One region of the Brevibacillus composti genome, then DNA from elsewhere that is predicted to be linked to it. Evidence: riboswitches for the same ligand, from Rfam matches in the RefSeq annotation. Region 1 holds a riboswitch; each other region holds the start of a gene.

Region 1 (4,478 bases):
GAGATTGCCCGCCTCTTCCTTCAGATGGCGGGAGCCCGTCTTGATCGCGAACCGCTCCACCCAGCTTTCCACGACGCGGCGAAACGCCTTCCGCATAATGATGCCGCGCCGGGAGTATTCCGGCTTTCGCTGATAGCCCATCAACGCGTTTTCCTCGACACTCTCCCGTTTGGCTGTCCCCCATAAATAGCGGTCTTCCGGGATATGGGCCAAGCCGGCCTCGCGGATCTGTGCAACCGAGTGGCGGGTGATCTCTTTGCCGCCCAGACGGATGACGCCGGAGGATACGGGCCTGAGCCCGGTAATCGCTTCGAGCAGTTCGGATTGCCCGTTGCCCGAGACCCCTGCGATGCCGACGATCTCTCCGTGATGGACGGTAAATGTCACATCGTCGACGGACGTCTGCTTCTCCCGTACCGTCACGCCCTGCACTTCCAAGAGCGGCTTGCCCTCCAGATGCACCCGCTCACTCAATCGCTGGAGCTCGCGGCCTACCATCAAGCGGGCGAGATCGTCCGTATTCGTCTCCTGCCGGGAAACGGTCCCGGTGACGCGTCCGCCGCGAAGCACCGTGATCCGATCTGCCACCTCCATCACTTCCTGCAGCTTGTGCGTGATCAAAATGACGCTTTTGCCGCTAGCCGCCAGATGGCGAATCGTCTGCAGCAGCTCTTTTACCTCCAGTGGGGTTAATACGGCTGTCGGCTCGTCCAGGACGATAATATCCGCTCCCTGGTAGAGAACCTTGAGGATCTCCACCCGCTGCTGCTCTCCTACTGAACAGGCAGACACCTTGGCGCCTTCTGCGATGGGAATCCGATAGCGCTCGCTGAGGGCACGGACCGCCTGCATCGCTTCCTTGCGCTGAAAGACTCCTTTTTTCTGCGGTTCGTACCCGATGACGATATTCTCGGCGACGGTAAAGTCGGGGAAGAGCATGAAGTGCTGGTGGACCATGCCAATCCCCTGCCGGATGGCATCTTCCGGGCCGCGAAAGACAACCGCTTTTCCATTGACGACGATCTCTCCCGATGTCGGCTGCTCCATGCCGTAGAGCATGCGCATCAATGTCGTTTTGCCCGCGCCGTTTTCGCCGACGATGGCATGGACTTCCCCTTCTTTTAGCGTGAAGGATACGTTGTCGTTGGCGGTGAAATCCCCGTACCGCTTCGTCATGCTCCGCATCTCCAGTCGGTATGTCACAGGTTTCCCTCCTTTTTCCTTTTCCTCTGCGTAGAGCAGGAAACCGACTACAGGAGTGCAGTCGGTTTCCGTATAGAACGGGTTCTTATTGTTTCAGCGGATCCGTCACGGTGCGTGTGCCGGCTACGATCTCATCCTTGATCGCTTTTACCTTGGCCACGACCTCCTCGCCGATGAACGAATTCAGCGGAGTCGCGCTCTCATGGGTGACATAGGTGACACCCACGCCGTTTTCCTTCAGTCCGTAGGCTACGGCACCTGGCTCAAGGCTGCCCTCGACAAAGGCTTTGACCGTTTCATACACGGCGGAATCGGTCCCCTTCAATTGAGACAGGACGATGTGCTCAGGGTCGATGCTGGTGCGGTCAACGTCCTGGCCGGAGGTGTAGAAGCCTTTTTCCTTGGCGGCTTCGAATACGCCGAGATCCCCTACTGCCGCTGCCCCGTAGATAAAGTCGGCTCCCTTCGACGCTTGCAGGAGAGCCAGCTCCTTCGCTTTTGCCGGGTCACTGAAGCTGCCGACGTAGTTGATTTGCACTTCCACATTGGGATTGGTGGCCTTCAGCCCTTCCTGGAAGCCGTCCGTCCACTTTTTCAAAATCGGAATGTCCATCGCGGCCACGATGCCCACCTTATTGGTCTTGGTAGCCAATCCAGCCGCGGCTCCCACCAGATAAGCAGCTTCTTGCTCGCGGAACATGACGCTGCGCACATTTGGCAGGTCCACTTGAGTATCGATGATGGCAAAAGTGCGGTCCGGATTTTCCGTCGCCACTTTTTTCAGCGCGTCCTCCGCTTCAAAGGAGGAGGTGATGATCAGATCGTACTGCTCGGCCACTGCTACGCGGATATTCTCCTCGATCGCTCCGTGGTCCGTCGATTCAATGGTCTTCACTTCTACGCCGAATTCCGCCGCCGCTTTTTTCGCGCCGTCGTCCATTTGCTGAAAGAACGGGTTTACCCCGATTTTCTCGGGCAGCACCAGAGCGACGCGTTTTTTCGGAGCTTCCTGTCCGCCTGCCTGCGCCTGTCCTTTGTCTTCGGGGGCGGAGCCTCCAGACGAGCAGCCCGCTGCAAGTAGTGCAAATGTCGTCAAAGCCAAAAGCAGTTTTTTCATGATGTCCTTCTCTCCTATTCCTACAGATCATTTCGTATTTTGTTTCTATTTGAAAAACTCGGCTGGCACCAAGTCTCCCCAGGGAATAGCCTCCGCTTACCGCATCCGCCCGCCTATGAAAAAAACTCTTCCCGAAGGAAGAGTTTGCCGTATATCGCCAACCTCTTCCTCATCTGTCAAAACCCCATAGGTTCTGCAGGAATTGGCACCTATCTGTACACATCATGTACATAGGTTGCCGGGCTTCATCGGGCCAGTCCCTCCGCCGCTCTTGATAAGGTAAGGTGAAACTATTCACTTGGATGAATTCATTCTAGCAGAACAAAACGAAATTGCAATTCTTTTTTTCCGATTGCGAAAGTTTAGGATTGGCTTTGGAACGATTGCTTCAATTTCGCGGAAAGGGCCGTCAGCTCGCCGATTTCCTCGGTGATCTCCCGCACTTTTTGGTGCTGATTTTCTGCGGTGGCGAACAACTCTTCCAAATTGGCAACCGATTCCTCGGTGACGGCCGTAATGGTAGACATCTCGGCGGCCACTTCCCCGGAACGCATTTTCACGCGATCCATGCTGGTGCGGACGTGCTCCACGGCCTCCAGGAACGACTCCATCCCCGAACGCACCGTCTCGATGGAAGCGACGGTCTCTACGGCCAGTGCTTGGCCCTTCTCCACCGAAACTTCGCCCGTACTCATATGCTTGACGGCATTTTCGCTCTCCTGGTGCAAAGACTGCAAAATTTCCGCGATCTCTTGTGTGGCGGTAGCGCTTTGTTCCGCCAGTTTCCGCACTTCGTCCGCCACAACGGCGAAGCCGCGTCCATGCTCGCCGGCCCGGGCCGACTCAATCGCCGCATTCAAGGCGAGCAAATTGGTCTGCGTAGCGATCTGATTGATCGTCTCCACGATCTCCTCTACCCGGTTGGCCTGTTTGTTCAGCTCGCGGATGGTCGAAGAGGCGACATGCACGGCCTGCACGATTTGCTCCATCTGCCCCGACAGCTCATTCATCATGCTGATGCTTTCGGCCAGGCGGCGGCTGTTCTGATCGGCTTCTGCTTTCATCGTGGCCGCCTGCTCATGGACCGTGACAATTTCCTGGTCGATGGACTGCACTTCCTCCTCGATTTTGACCGTAGAATTGGCCTGCGATTCCATGCCTGTCGCCACTTCTTTAAACGCGATCATCATGTCGTCCGTATTGCGTTTGGTCGTCTCGGCATGTTCATGCACATGCTCGGAGGTGCGCTCGACCTGCTCCGTCACCAGCTTGATATCCCGCAGCAGCTCGGTGAGGCGGTGTTCTTTCTCTTCCGCGACGCGTCTGGCCTTTTCGGCGATGGAGAGAGAGGCTTGTCCGGCCAGGCAGAGATAAGCCAAGCCTGCAATCATCAAAATAAACATGACGATCCGCAGCAACAGATTCACTTCCGTAAAGTTTCCGTCAAACAAGTGGTAATACCCGGTATAAAACCCGACCGCAGTTGCCGCGACCTGTGCGACACCCGCGAAGACGATCAATTTCCAGTCAAGGTACGCCGCTAAAAAGCCCAGGACGATAAAAGCGAGGAACGAGATTTCCTGATAAGGGGTGAAGTGGTCAAATGCGATCGAATAGTAGAGAAGTCCCACCGCTACCAGATAGCGTATGATGCGACTGTCCTTGCGGATGAAGTACAACGGAGAAACGATGAGAGTAACCAGCAACCCCAAGGAGGTCAGCTGCCAAAAGTTCACATTGAGCTGGTGTCCAATCCACCCGGCAATCCAGAGATGATTCCAGAGAATAAAGATCATGAAGCCTTCCTTGTTCGTTAAGGTGTTGCGAATCAATCGAATCATATGTACCCCCTCGTAACCTGTCTTACTGGGAAAATGTATCTTCTGTCATTATAGACTGTAAATAGTCGAAAGAACTACGAAGATTGTAAAAATGTGTGAAAAAAGTTCCGCTTCCCGACTGGCCCAAACGGGAAAAGAAAATGCCCCGTTACCATCATAACGGGACATCCTCGGGGCAAACCTATGGCGATCGCCTATGCCATCCATTTTTTGATCATATTGCGCGCAATCCACACGCCGGCTGCTCCGGCCTGTGCCAGTCCGCGGGTAATGCCCGCACCGTCGCCGCCGCAATACAGCCCCTTGATTTCCGTCTC
Region 2 (4,478 bases), 230 kb from region 1:
AATCCGAAGATGTCTCCGCTGGATGTGCGGCAGATGCTGTACCAGACGGCAACGGATCTGGGGGAGCGGGGATGGGATCGGCAGACGGGCTACGGTCTGTTGAATGTAGCAGAGCTGATCAGCGAGCGGCAGTCGCTCGATTTTCACGAGCCGAACAACACCAGAGGACAAGCCAAAGGCTTTCCGATCGAATCGCAGCTGAGGGCGCAATTGTCTGAGCGGGACCCGATTGATTGGTATTTTATGGATGTTCCTTATGATGGGAAAGTGACGTTGCTTGCGACAGTCACCTCTTCGGTGTCAGCACCGTTGGCCGCCACCTTCTACTCCGATAATCGCGAGCCTGCTACTTACTACATAGGCAACGGGGATACGCTGACCGTGCCGGCCAAAGCGGGCCGGATGTACATCAAGATGGAGCGAAGCGGCGGAGTGAATTCTTTTACCTATCTCTTGATGAGCCGGTTTGTGATCAATCCGGATCGCTACGAGAGAAACAACAGCATCGATACAGCTCGTCCCCTGGTCGGAAACCAAATCACGGTGATCGGCAATTTTCACGAAGAGGGAGACGAAGACTGGTTTTCCTACTATGTCCGGGAATACGGGCGATTAAACGTGACCGTCACCGCCGATACCAAGCGGATCGATCTGGTGATGAAGATCGGCAAGCAGGGCCAAGGCTGGGAGGAGTACGACCGCGGAGATCGCAATGATCCGACCGAACGCGCCCAAAAGGAAGTGTCGCCCGGCAAATATTACATCCGCCTGACCGAATATTGGCGGAATCAGGTAAACGGGGAGTACAAGCTCGATTTGAGCTATACGCCGATTCGAAAAGACACCAACGAGCCGAATGATACCTACCGTCAGGCTTCGCCGCTGGCGGGAGGCACGCTGATGACGGGGACGCTGCCGACCCATACGGATCAGGACTGGTTCCAATTTACGCTCGATTCTGAATCGTACGTGACGATCCGGGCACCTTTTGTTCCGGTGTCGAGCGGGATGCGCCTCGAGCTGTACGGTGCCGATACGCTGAACTACGCGCTCGTTTCCACCAATGATGTCGCGCAGCTGTCCGATCAGGGAAAAGAGGTCCTGGGGATGAAGCTGAAGCCGGGCAAATACTACATCCGGCTGAACAGCTTTGTGCCGTTCAAATACGACTCCTACCGGCTTACGCTGACCAAACAGACATTGATCGAAGGATACCGCGACATCAGCACGCACTGGGCCCGAAATGAAATCGCCAGACTGAGCCGCAAGGGCGTGGTCAAGGGCTTTGACGACGCTACCTTCCGGCCGGACCAATCCGTCACGCGAGCCCAGTTTGCGACGATGCTGGTTCAGTCTATGCGGGCCAAGGGTGTCAATGTCGTTCCTTATGCGGGGAAAAGTCCGTTCCGTGACCTTTCCACCAACCACTGGGCCCATGCCAATATGATGACAGCGCACAAGCTCGGCATCATCCAGGGCTATCCGAACAACAGCATCAAGCCGGACCAGTCGATCACGCGGGCAGAGATGGCCCTGATGGTGGCGCGGGCGCATGATCTCTTGCTGTACAAGCGGAGCAAATCTTCCTTTGCCGATTTGCCGACCAGCCATTGGGCATCGCCGGCGGTGGAGGCGCTCGCCTCCAGGAACTGGATCAGCGGCTACGGACAAACATTCAAGCCGCAGGGCAGGGCTACGCGGGCGGAAGTGGTCGTCCTGCTGGCCAAAGCTTACCAATTGTAATCCGATGGAAAAGGAGAGAATAGAACATGAAAAAAGCAACCAAGGGATTTCTCGCCCTGGCCATAGTCGGAACAGCGGTCTTTGCATCGCAAGCACTGGCTGACGGAAACGGCGGCGTGCCGGGTTCGGTCGACGATCCGGTTGTCACCAAAAGCTATGTTGATCAGCAAATCCGGCAGGCTTTGGGCGGAGGCGGAGGCAGTGTCTCCAATGGATTGACCGTGGTGGAGCTGTATCCGGGGCAGACGCTCTACGGCTTTGAAGGGACCGAATTTATCGTTCGCACCGGCAAGGTACAAGCCGTAGCAGGCAATAAAGGCGACGGCTTGACCGATATTACCGAAGGAGCCGACCTGCGCGGCGGAGCACTCGTGCAGGCCAATCACCTGCTTCTGATTGCCCGCTCTGACAATCGCGGTCTGCGCCTACAGTCGGGGTACGACAACGTGGCCTACATCATGGTCCGGGGCAAGTACGAAATACGCTAACCGCTTATTGACACCGGAGATAAAAACGATTATTCTATAAACCGTAATGGATACTCTTATCCAGAGCAGGCGGAGGGACTGGCCCCATGAAGCCCGGCAACCGACTCGAGCGGTGCTAACCAGCAGAACGGTAACCTGTTCTGGCCGATAAGAGGGTAGGGAACGCAATCACAGCACCTTTTCCTCACATACAGGAAAAGGTTTTTTTTTGCTTGTGCCGTCGTCTAATAATAACCTGTTTCGGCTACCACACTATTTGTATGAGGTCAAAGGAGGTATTTACATTGGCTTTGCAAAAAGGGCGTCGTCTGTTTACTTCTGAATCCGTCACAGAAGGTCATCCCGACAAGATTTGCGACCAAATTTCCGACTCGATCCTGGATGCGATTTTGTCCAAGGACCCGAATGCTCGCGTCGCATGCGAAACTTCCGTTACCACGGGTCTGGTGCTCGTGGCGGGAGAAATCACCACCAATACTTACGTAGATATTCAAAAGCTCGTTCGTGACACCATCCGTGAAATCGGCTACGATCGCGCCAAGTTTGGTTTTGACGCCGACACTTGCGGCGTACTGACAGCGATTGGCGAGCAGTCTGCAGACATTGCCCTCGGCGTAGACCAGGCATTGGAAGCGCGTGAGGGTACCATGACAGATGCGGAGATCGAAGCAATTGGCGCCGGCGACCAAGGCCTGATGTTCGGCTTTGCTTGCAACGAGACACCTGAGCTGATGCCGCTGCCGATCAGCATGGCTCACCAATTGGCGCGCCGTCTGACTGAAGTACGCAAAAACGGCCAGCTGAGCTATCTGCGCCCGGATGGAAAAACACAGGTTACAGTGGAGTACGATGGGGACAAGCCAGTCCGCATCGACACGATCGTCATCTCGACGCAGCACGCGCCTGAAGCAACGCTGGAGCAAATCAAACAAGACCTCACCGAGCATGTGATCAAGCCGGTTGTGCCAGCTGAACTGCTGGATGCCGAAACCAAATATTTCATTAACCCGACAGGACGTTTTGTTATCGGCGGCCCGCAGGGTGATGCCGGTTTGACCGGACGCAAAATCATCGTAGATACCTACGGCGGTTATGCTCGTCACGGCGGCGGCGCTTTCTCCGGGAAAGATCCGACAAAAGTGGACCGCTCCGGTGCGTACGCAGCGCGCTATGTGGCGAAAAACATCGTGGCAGCCGGCCTCGCCGACAAATGTGAAGTTCAGGTAGCATACGCTATTGGCGTGGCGCAGCCTGTTTCCATCAGCGTCGATACCTTTGGCACCGGCAAGGTGGCGGAGGAGCATCTGGTGACGCTGATCCGCAAGCATTTTGATCTTCGTCCTGCCGGTATCATTAAGCAGCTTGATCTGCGCCGCCCGATTTACAAGCAGACAGCGGCCTACGGCCATTTCGGCCGCAATGACTTGGATGTGCCATGGGAGCGCACAGACAAGGCGGAAGCGCTCAAGCAGGATGCAGCCGCATTCATGCAGCAATAACAGATGCCTGGAGAGCCTGGTGATTCACCGGGCTCTTTTTTGTGCCTGAGGGGCCGCTGTGGAGCGGACAGTGAAGCCTCCCTGCAGGGCGGAGAACGGAGCTTAGCATGGGAACATGATTCTTCTCACTACAGCCCCGCTATTCGTTTTACTGGTTAAAAGGCACACGGAATTCGATATAACCGCTTATATGCTCCCGGGCAATGGGTAAATAGACAGGAGCTTTACTGGAATTCAGTTCATAAAGGAATCTGTTTGCGTACGTCGAAATTCCTATATAGGCATAGAGGAGGGATCTGTTTGCCGAAGAGACTGCCCTTCCTTCTCGTATTTTTCATGACTTTAGGGCTGGTTGTAGCTGGCGGACTGCTCGGGACATCCTCTTTTTTACAACTAGAGGAGTCAAAAGTGCAACCTTTCCCCCATGTGATTACGTCTATAAGCACAAGTGAGAAAAACGAAGCTTTGCCACAAAAAGATGACAGCCGGGAAAAAGCTGTTTCCTCAGCATTATGGTACAGAAATCGGGTAGTTGTTTTGACGTACCATCATGTGACCGACAATTCTGACCAGCGCTATGTCATCGGTGCTGATGCATTCGAAAAACATATGGAGTTTCTGTACGAAAACAACTTTCATCCGATTTCGTTGACAGAGTTTGTCCGTTTTGTGGAAACGGGTGTGCTGCCCACCGCCAATGCGGTGCTGATCACTTTTGACGATGGGTACGAAAGCTATTACACCCATG
Region 3 (4,478 bases), 1.8 Mb from region 1:
ACTGGCTGCAAATCAGACTGGTTGCGGATGCGCGGCCCGAGGATCGCTCGGCGGCCGATACCGCCTCTTTTTTCGAGGAAATTCTGCGGGAAGATCACCTGGCTGGGGAGTTGTCCTACAGAGCGGAAGAGGATAGCTATCTCGTCTCGGCCCGATTTGCGGATGAGTGGTACTACCGCCGCTTTGACCGGGAGGAAGCGGAGTCTCTCCTGGCCGCGATCCAAAGCGAGCCGCGCTATAACCAGTAGGTGCCCATGCTGCGCCAGCGAGGGAAATAGCCCTGTCACCACGGGAGGTGCCAGGGCTTTTCGCGTTCTGTCAGCAGAGGGACACAGGCACTGTCCAAGCCGATAGAACTGTCTGCGCTGGCCGGAGATGCGGGTAGCAAAGCCGCCTACACCCGAAGCCCCATCTCAGATGGCTGCGGGCGAGGGACCTGCTTGTCATGAGACCGGAGAGCTACACAAATCGAGGGAACCTTGTCTATTTTTTCGAGTCTGCAACCTTTCCGGGAAGTCGGCCGTCTGTAAGATTGCCCGACACAGTGAGGGGAAATATGGAAAGGGGAAAGACAATAATGAAAAAATACATGACAAAGCCCGTTCTGGCCGTATTGGCTGCCGCTACGATTATCGGGGGCACAGCGCCGATTCTGGCCAATGCCAGTTCTCTCAGCGGCAGTCCTGCAACAAAAGTCGTTATGAACGAAGAAGGCAAGCAGGTCACTCGTTACAATTTGAAAGAATTGGCGGAAAAGGACCCGGCTACGCTGAATCTTCTCTTGAAAACGCAAGCCGATCATCTGTACATCGTCGTGGACAAACTGAATCTCGACGTAAAAATGCAGACCTTTATCGAACAAAATGAAGCGGAATGGAACCGCATCTACAATCAGTATTACAGCGACATCTACCTGGAAGTGCGGTTGAACGAGGAGGACCAAGGCTTTCTGAGCCTGACACCGGAAACCAAGGAGAACACGACCTACCTGAGGGGGGAAGTGACGGAAGACGTCACCAAAGTCGTGGTCGTCAAGCCAAACGGCGATACGATCGAGGTCGTGCCGACGGCCAAAGATACCTTTACCGTGAGCTTTGCGGCCGTCGTCAGTGCCACCCCCAAGTACGCTACCGTGAAGGCGTATGTCGACGACAAACTGGTTGACACGCGTGAGGTGCAAGTGAATACCGGGACAGTGGTGGACAGCGACGTAGTCATTCATACCCAGGCCGTACTGGATAAAAGCAAGGGCGAACTGAAAGTAAACGGGGTCGTAAATACCGAACATGGCAAGGTAGTCGTCACCTATGACGGCGAAACGAGAGGGGCCGGGGTGAAAAAGCTGTGGGAAGGCGTCGGTTCCTACTCGGTTACCTTCAAAGATGCCGTAGCGGGCAAAGGAAAAGTCCTGGTCGAAGTGTACAAGGACGGCAAAAAACTGGATTCTGAGTGGGTGGAAGTGGTTGTAACCGGAAAAGAGGAAAAACGGTCCAAACCAGATCCGGCCAAGCCTGACACGTACACGATCACCGGAAAAGCCAAGCTGGATGCCAAAGACAAGGAAATCGAAGTAGAAGGAAAAGTAAGCGGCTACGCCAAGAACAAGAAGGCGAAGCTATACGTGATTGCGCCAGACGGAAACAGACATGAAGTGAAGGTGGATGACGAAGGCGAGTTTGAGGCAAAGCTGTCGTACAAAAACCGTTCGTACAGCGCCAAATCCGTCCGTCTGGAACTGGTGATCGACGGCAAGACTGTCGCGACTGCCGACATCCCTCATGGCACACCGGTTAACGGGGAGGAAAAGGGCAAGGGCAAAGAGAAGAAGCATCCAAACGGCAATGCCTACGGCTATTGGAAAAAACACGGCAATGATGATCACGGCGACGATGACCGTGACGATGAACGGGATGACGACTAAGGCTGACCGTAATAACCGGCTACGTAGTCAACAATTTGGCGAATGTAGTCGCCGATAATGGGGACAGCGAAGAATTTGCTCAGGACGGAGCCCAGCAGGGCGAGTACAATGGCTGTTCCGATCGTCAGTCCCAAGCCCCGTGCCAAGCCTGCGAGGAAATTCGTGACAAGCAGCTTGCGCGGGGCTGTATAATTTTGAATCACGTCAGCCAGGCGAATATCCTCCAAAAACAGGGCGATTTTGTCCATGCGCTCGTTTAGCTTGCGCACTTCCTGCAATTCGGCGAGCAGTTGATCGATCTTTTCTAACAGGCGGTCCACAGGGGTAGTCTGCATCTGAAAATCTCCTCCTGTCATCTGTTGTTCCAAGTATCTAACAGTCTAGGGAAAATGAGGGCAAGAATCAAGCGGGACCGGAAAGGTTTGCCTATCGTTACCCTGACAGGTACAATAGACATGACATTACTTTATGACGAGGAGGCTTCGGAATGGCTGAGACTGTATCCCAGACACTTTCGGAGGAATTGTTTGGGCTGTTGCAACAGGAGCGCTTTGTGACGCTGGGTACGATTGACCACGAGTCAGGAGCTCCTTCGCTCAGCTCGCTTTCCTGGACATACGCGGCTACCCCGCAAGTCATCCGGTTTGCGGTCGATAATCGCTCGCGCATCCTGGCCAATATTGCCAAACAGCCGCAAGTCGTTCTGCACTTGATCGGCGCCGGTTCATCCTACGCGATCAATGGCCGGGCGGTCGTAAAAACCGAACGGATGGAGAATGTTCCGCTGAAGCTGGCGATGGTGGAAGTGACGATTGAAGCTGTACGCGATGTCATGTTCTACGGCTCGCGTATCTCTGTGGAACCCCAGTATGAAAAAACGTATGACAAAAATGCGGCGGCCAAGCTGGACAATCAGGTGATGACCGCGCTGCGCGGGGCTGAATAAAAGTAGACAGCAGCAAAAAGAAATAAGTTGACAGTTTCTTATTTTTTCCGGTAGTATTAGGATCAATCAAATGAATAGCAAACTTCTTATCCAGAGTGGCGGAGGGACTGGCCCGATGATGCCCGGCAACCAATTTTCCTGTGATCCTTGTATGAGCAGGACAATACGGTGCTAATTCCTGCAGAGCGATGTTTTGCTCTGAAAGATGAGAAGGGTTTGCTTACGGCGACGTAAACAAAGCCTTCTTTTCAGAGGAAAAGGGGGCTTTTTTCATGCCCTCGTTCAACATGGGAGGGGAGAGAGAAAGATGCATGTAGAAACCAAACTGGTTCAAGCGGGAGTGGGACGCGACGGGACGACCGGCGCAGTCAGCTTTCCCGTCTATTACGCGACGGCCTATCGTCACCCGTCTTTGGGGCAGAGTACAGGATATGACTATGCACGAACGGCCAATCCGACGCGAACGGTCGTAGAGGAAGCCATCGCCGAAGCGGAGAGCGGCGACGCGGGCTTTGCCTGTGCATCGGGCATGGCCGCCATTCACACCGTGATGGGCTTGTTTTCCAAAGGAGATCACCTGATCGTGTCGCTTGACTTGTACGGGGGCACGTATCGTCTGTTCGAGCAGGTCCTGACCCGTTACGGCCTGCAGTTCAGCTACGTGGACCTGCGCGATCTGCGAGCGCTGGAGGATGCCGTGCGGCCGGAGACAAAAGCGGTGTTTATCGAAACGCCGACCAACCCGTTGATGCAGATTACCGACATCCGGGCTGTCTCGGTCATCGCAAAGAAATACGGGCTGCTCACACTGGTCGACAATACGTTTATGACACCCTACTGTCAGCGGCCATTGGAGTTGGGGGCCGATCTGGTGCTGCACAGCGCCACCAAGTATCTCGGCGGGCATAATGACGTGCTGGCGGGCCTGATTGTGACAAAGGGAGCGGAGTTGTCTGAAAAGGTTCGGTTTTTGCACAATTCCATCGGCGCCGTCCTCGGTCCGCAGGACAGCTGGCTGCTCCTCAGAGGGATGAAAACCCTCGCCCTGCGCATGGAGCGGCATCAGAGCAATGCTCTGGCGATCGCGGAAAAACTGCGGGAGCACCCCGCCGTGGCAGAGGTCTTTTATCCGGGGCTGACCGACCATCCGGGCTATGAGATTCAGAGCGGGCAGGCGAGCGGCTACAGCGGCATGGTATCATTCCGGGTGCGCTCTGCCGCACAGGTGGCTCCTTTCCTGGAGCACCTGCGGATCGTCTCCTTTGCCGAGAGTCTGGGAGGCGTAGAGTCGCTGTGCACCTACCCGGCCACCCAGACCCATGCCGATATCCCGCAGGAGATTCGCGAGTACGTGGGCGTATGCGATCGGCTGCTGCGGCTGTCGGTCGGGATCGAGCATCCCGAAGATTTAATCGCGGATATCAGCCAGGCGCTCGACGCCACCCTGAGCCTGATCGCAGGGGAGTGTACCCGATGAAATTTGCAACCAAGCTGCTGCACGGAACCTCTTGTTTCGATCCTGTCACCGGGGCGGCCTCGACGCCCATCTATCAGGCCTCTACCTTTCACCAGGCCGATTTGGACCGGCCGGGAGCCTATGATTATGCGCGA

What was found. A riboswitch is a leader RNA that binds a small molecule or an ion and turns the genes downstream of it on or off. The one in region 1 is predicted to bind S-adenosylmethionine.
Region 2: linked by a shared signal. The riboswitch ahead of metK (methionine adenosyltransferase) and the one ahead of JD108_RS21240 (BMP family lipoprotein) in region 1 are both predicted to bind S-adenosylmethionine.
Region 3: linked by a shared signal. The riboswitch ahead of JD108_RS08340 (aminotransferase class I/II-fold pyridoxal phosphate-dependent enzyme) and the one ahead of JD108_RS21240 (BMP family lipoprotein) in region 1 are both predicted to bind S-adenosylmethionine.

The regions. Positions count from the first base shown of each region.
Region 1 is NZ_CP066308.1:4,262,071-4,266,548, forward strand. It holds gene JD108_RS21235 (ABC transporter ATP-binding protein) at 1-1,203, opposite strand, end outside; gene JD108_RS21240 (BMP family lipoprotein) at 1,289-2,320, opposite strand; SAM riboswitch class I at 2,487-2,601, opposite strand; gene JD108_RS21245 (methyl-accepting chemotaxis protein) at 2,683-4,161, opposite strand; gene JD108_RS21250 (NAD(P)/FAD-dependent oxidoreductase) at 4,356-4,478, opposite strand, start outside.
Region 2 is NZ_CP066308.1:4,029,351-4,033,828, reverse strand. It holds gene JD108_RS20185 (S8 family peptidase) at 1-1,743, shown strand, start outside; gene JD108_RS20180 (hypothetical protein) at 1,770-2,231, shown strand; SAM riboswitch class I at 2,285-2,385, shown strand; gene metK (methionine adenosyltransferase) at 2,522-3,730, shown strand; gene JD108_RS20170 (polysaccharide deacetylase family protein) at 4,268-4,478, shown strand, end outside.
Region 3 is NZ_CP066308.1:1,585,844-1,590,321, forward strand. It holds gene JD108_RS08320 (hypothetical protein) at 1-248, shown strand, start outside; gene JD108_RS08325 (hypothetical protein) at 578-1,921, shown strand; gene JD108_RS08330 (DUF5665 domain-containing protein) at 1,918-2,256, opposite strand; gene JD108_RS08335 (pyridoxamine 5'-phosphate oxidase family protein) at 2,409-2,867, shown strand; SAM riboswitch class I at 2,951-3,079, shown strand; gene JD108_RS08340 (aminotransferase class I/II-fold pyridoxal phosphate-dependent enzyme) at 3,175-4,344, shown strand; gene JD108_RS08345 (aminotransferase class I/II-fold pyridoxal phosphate-dependent enzyme) at 4,341-4,478, shown strand, end outside.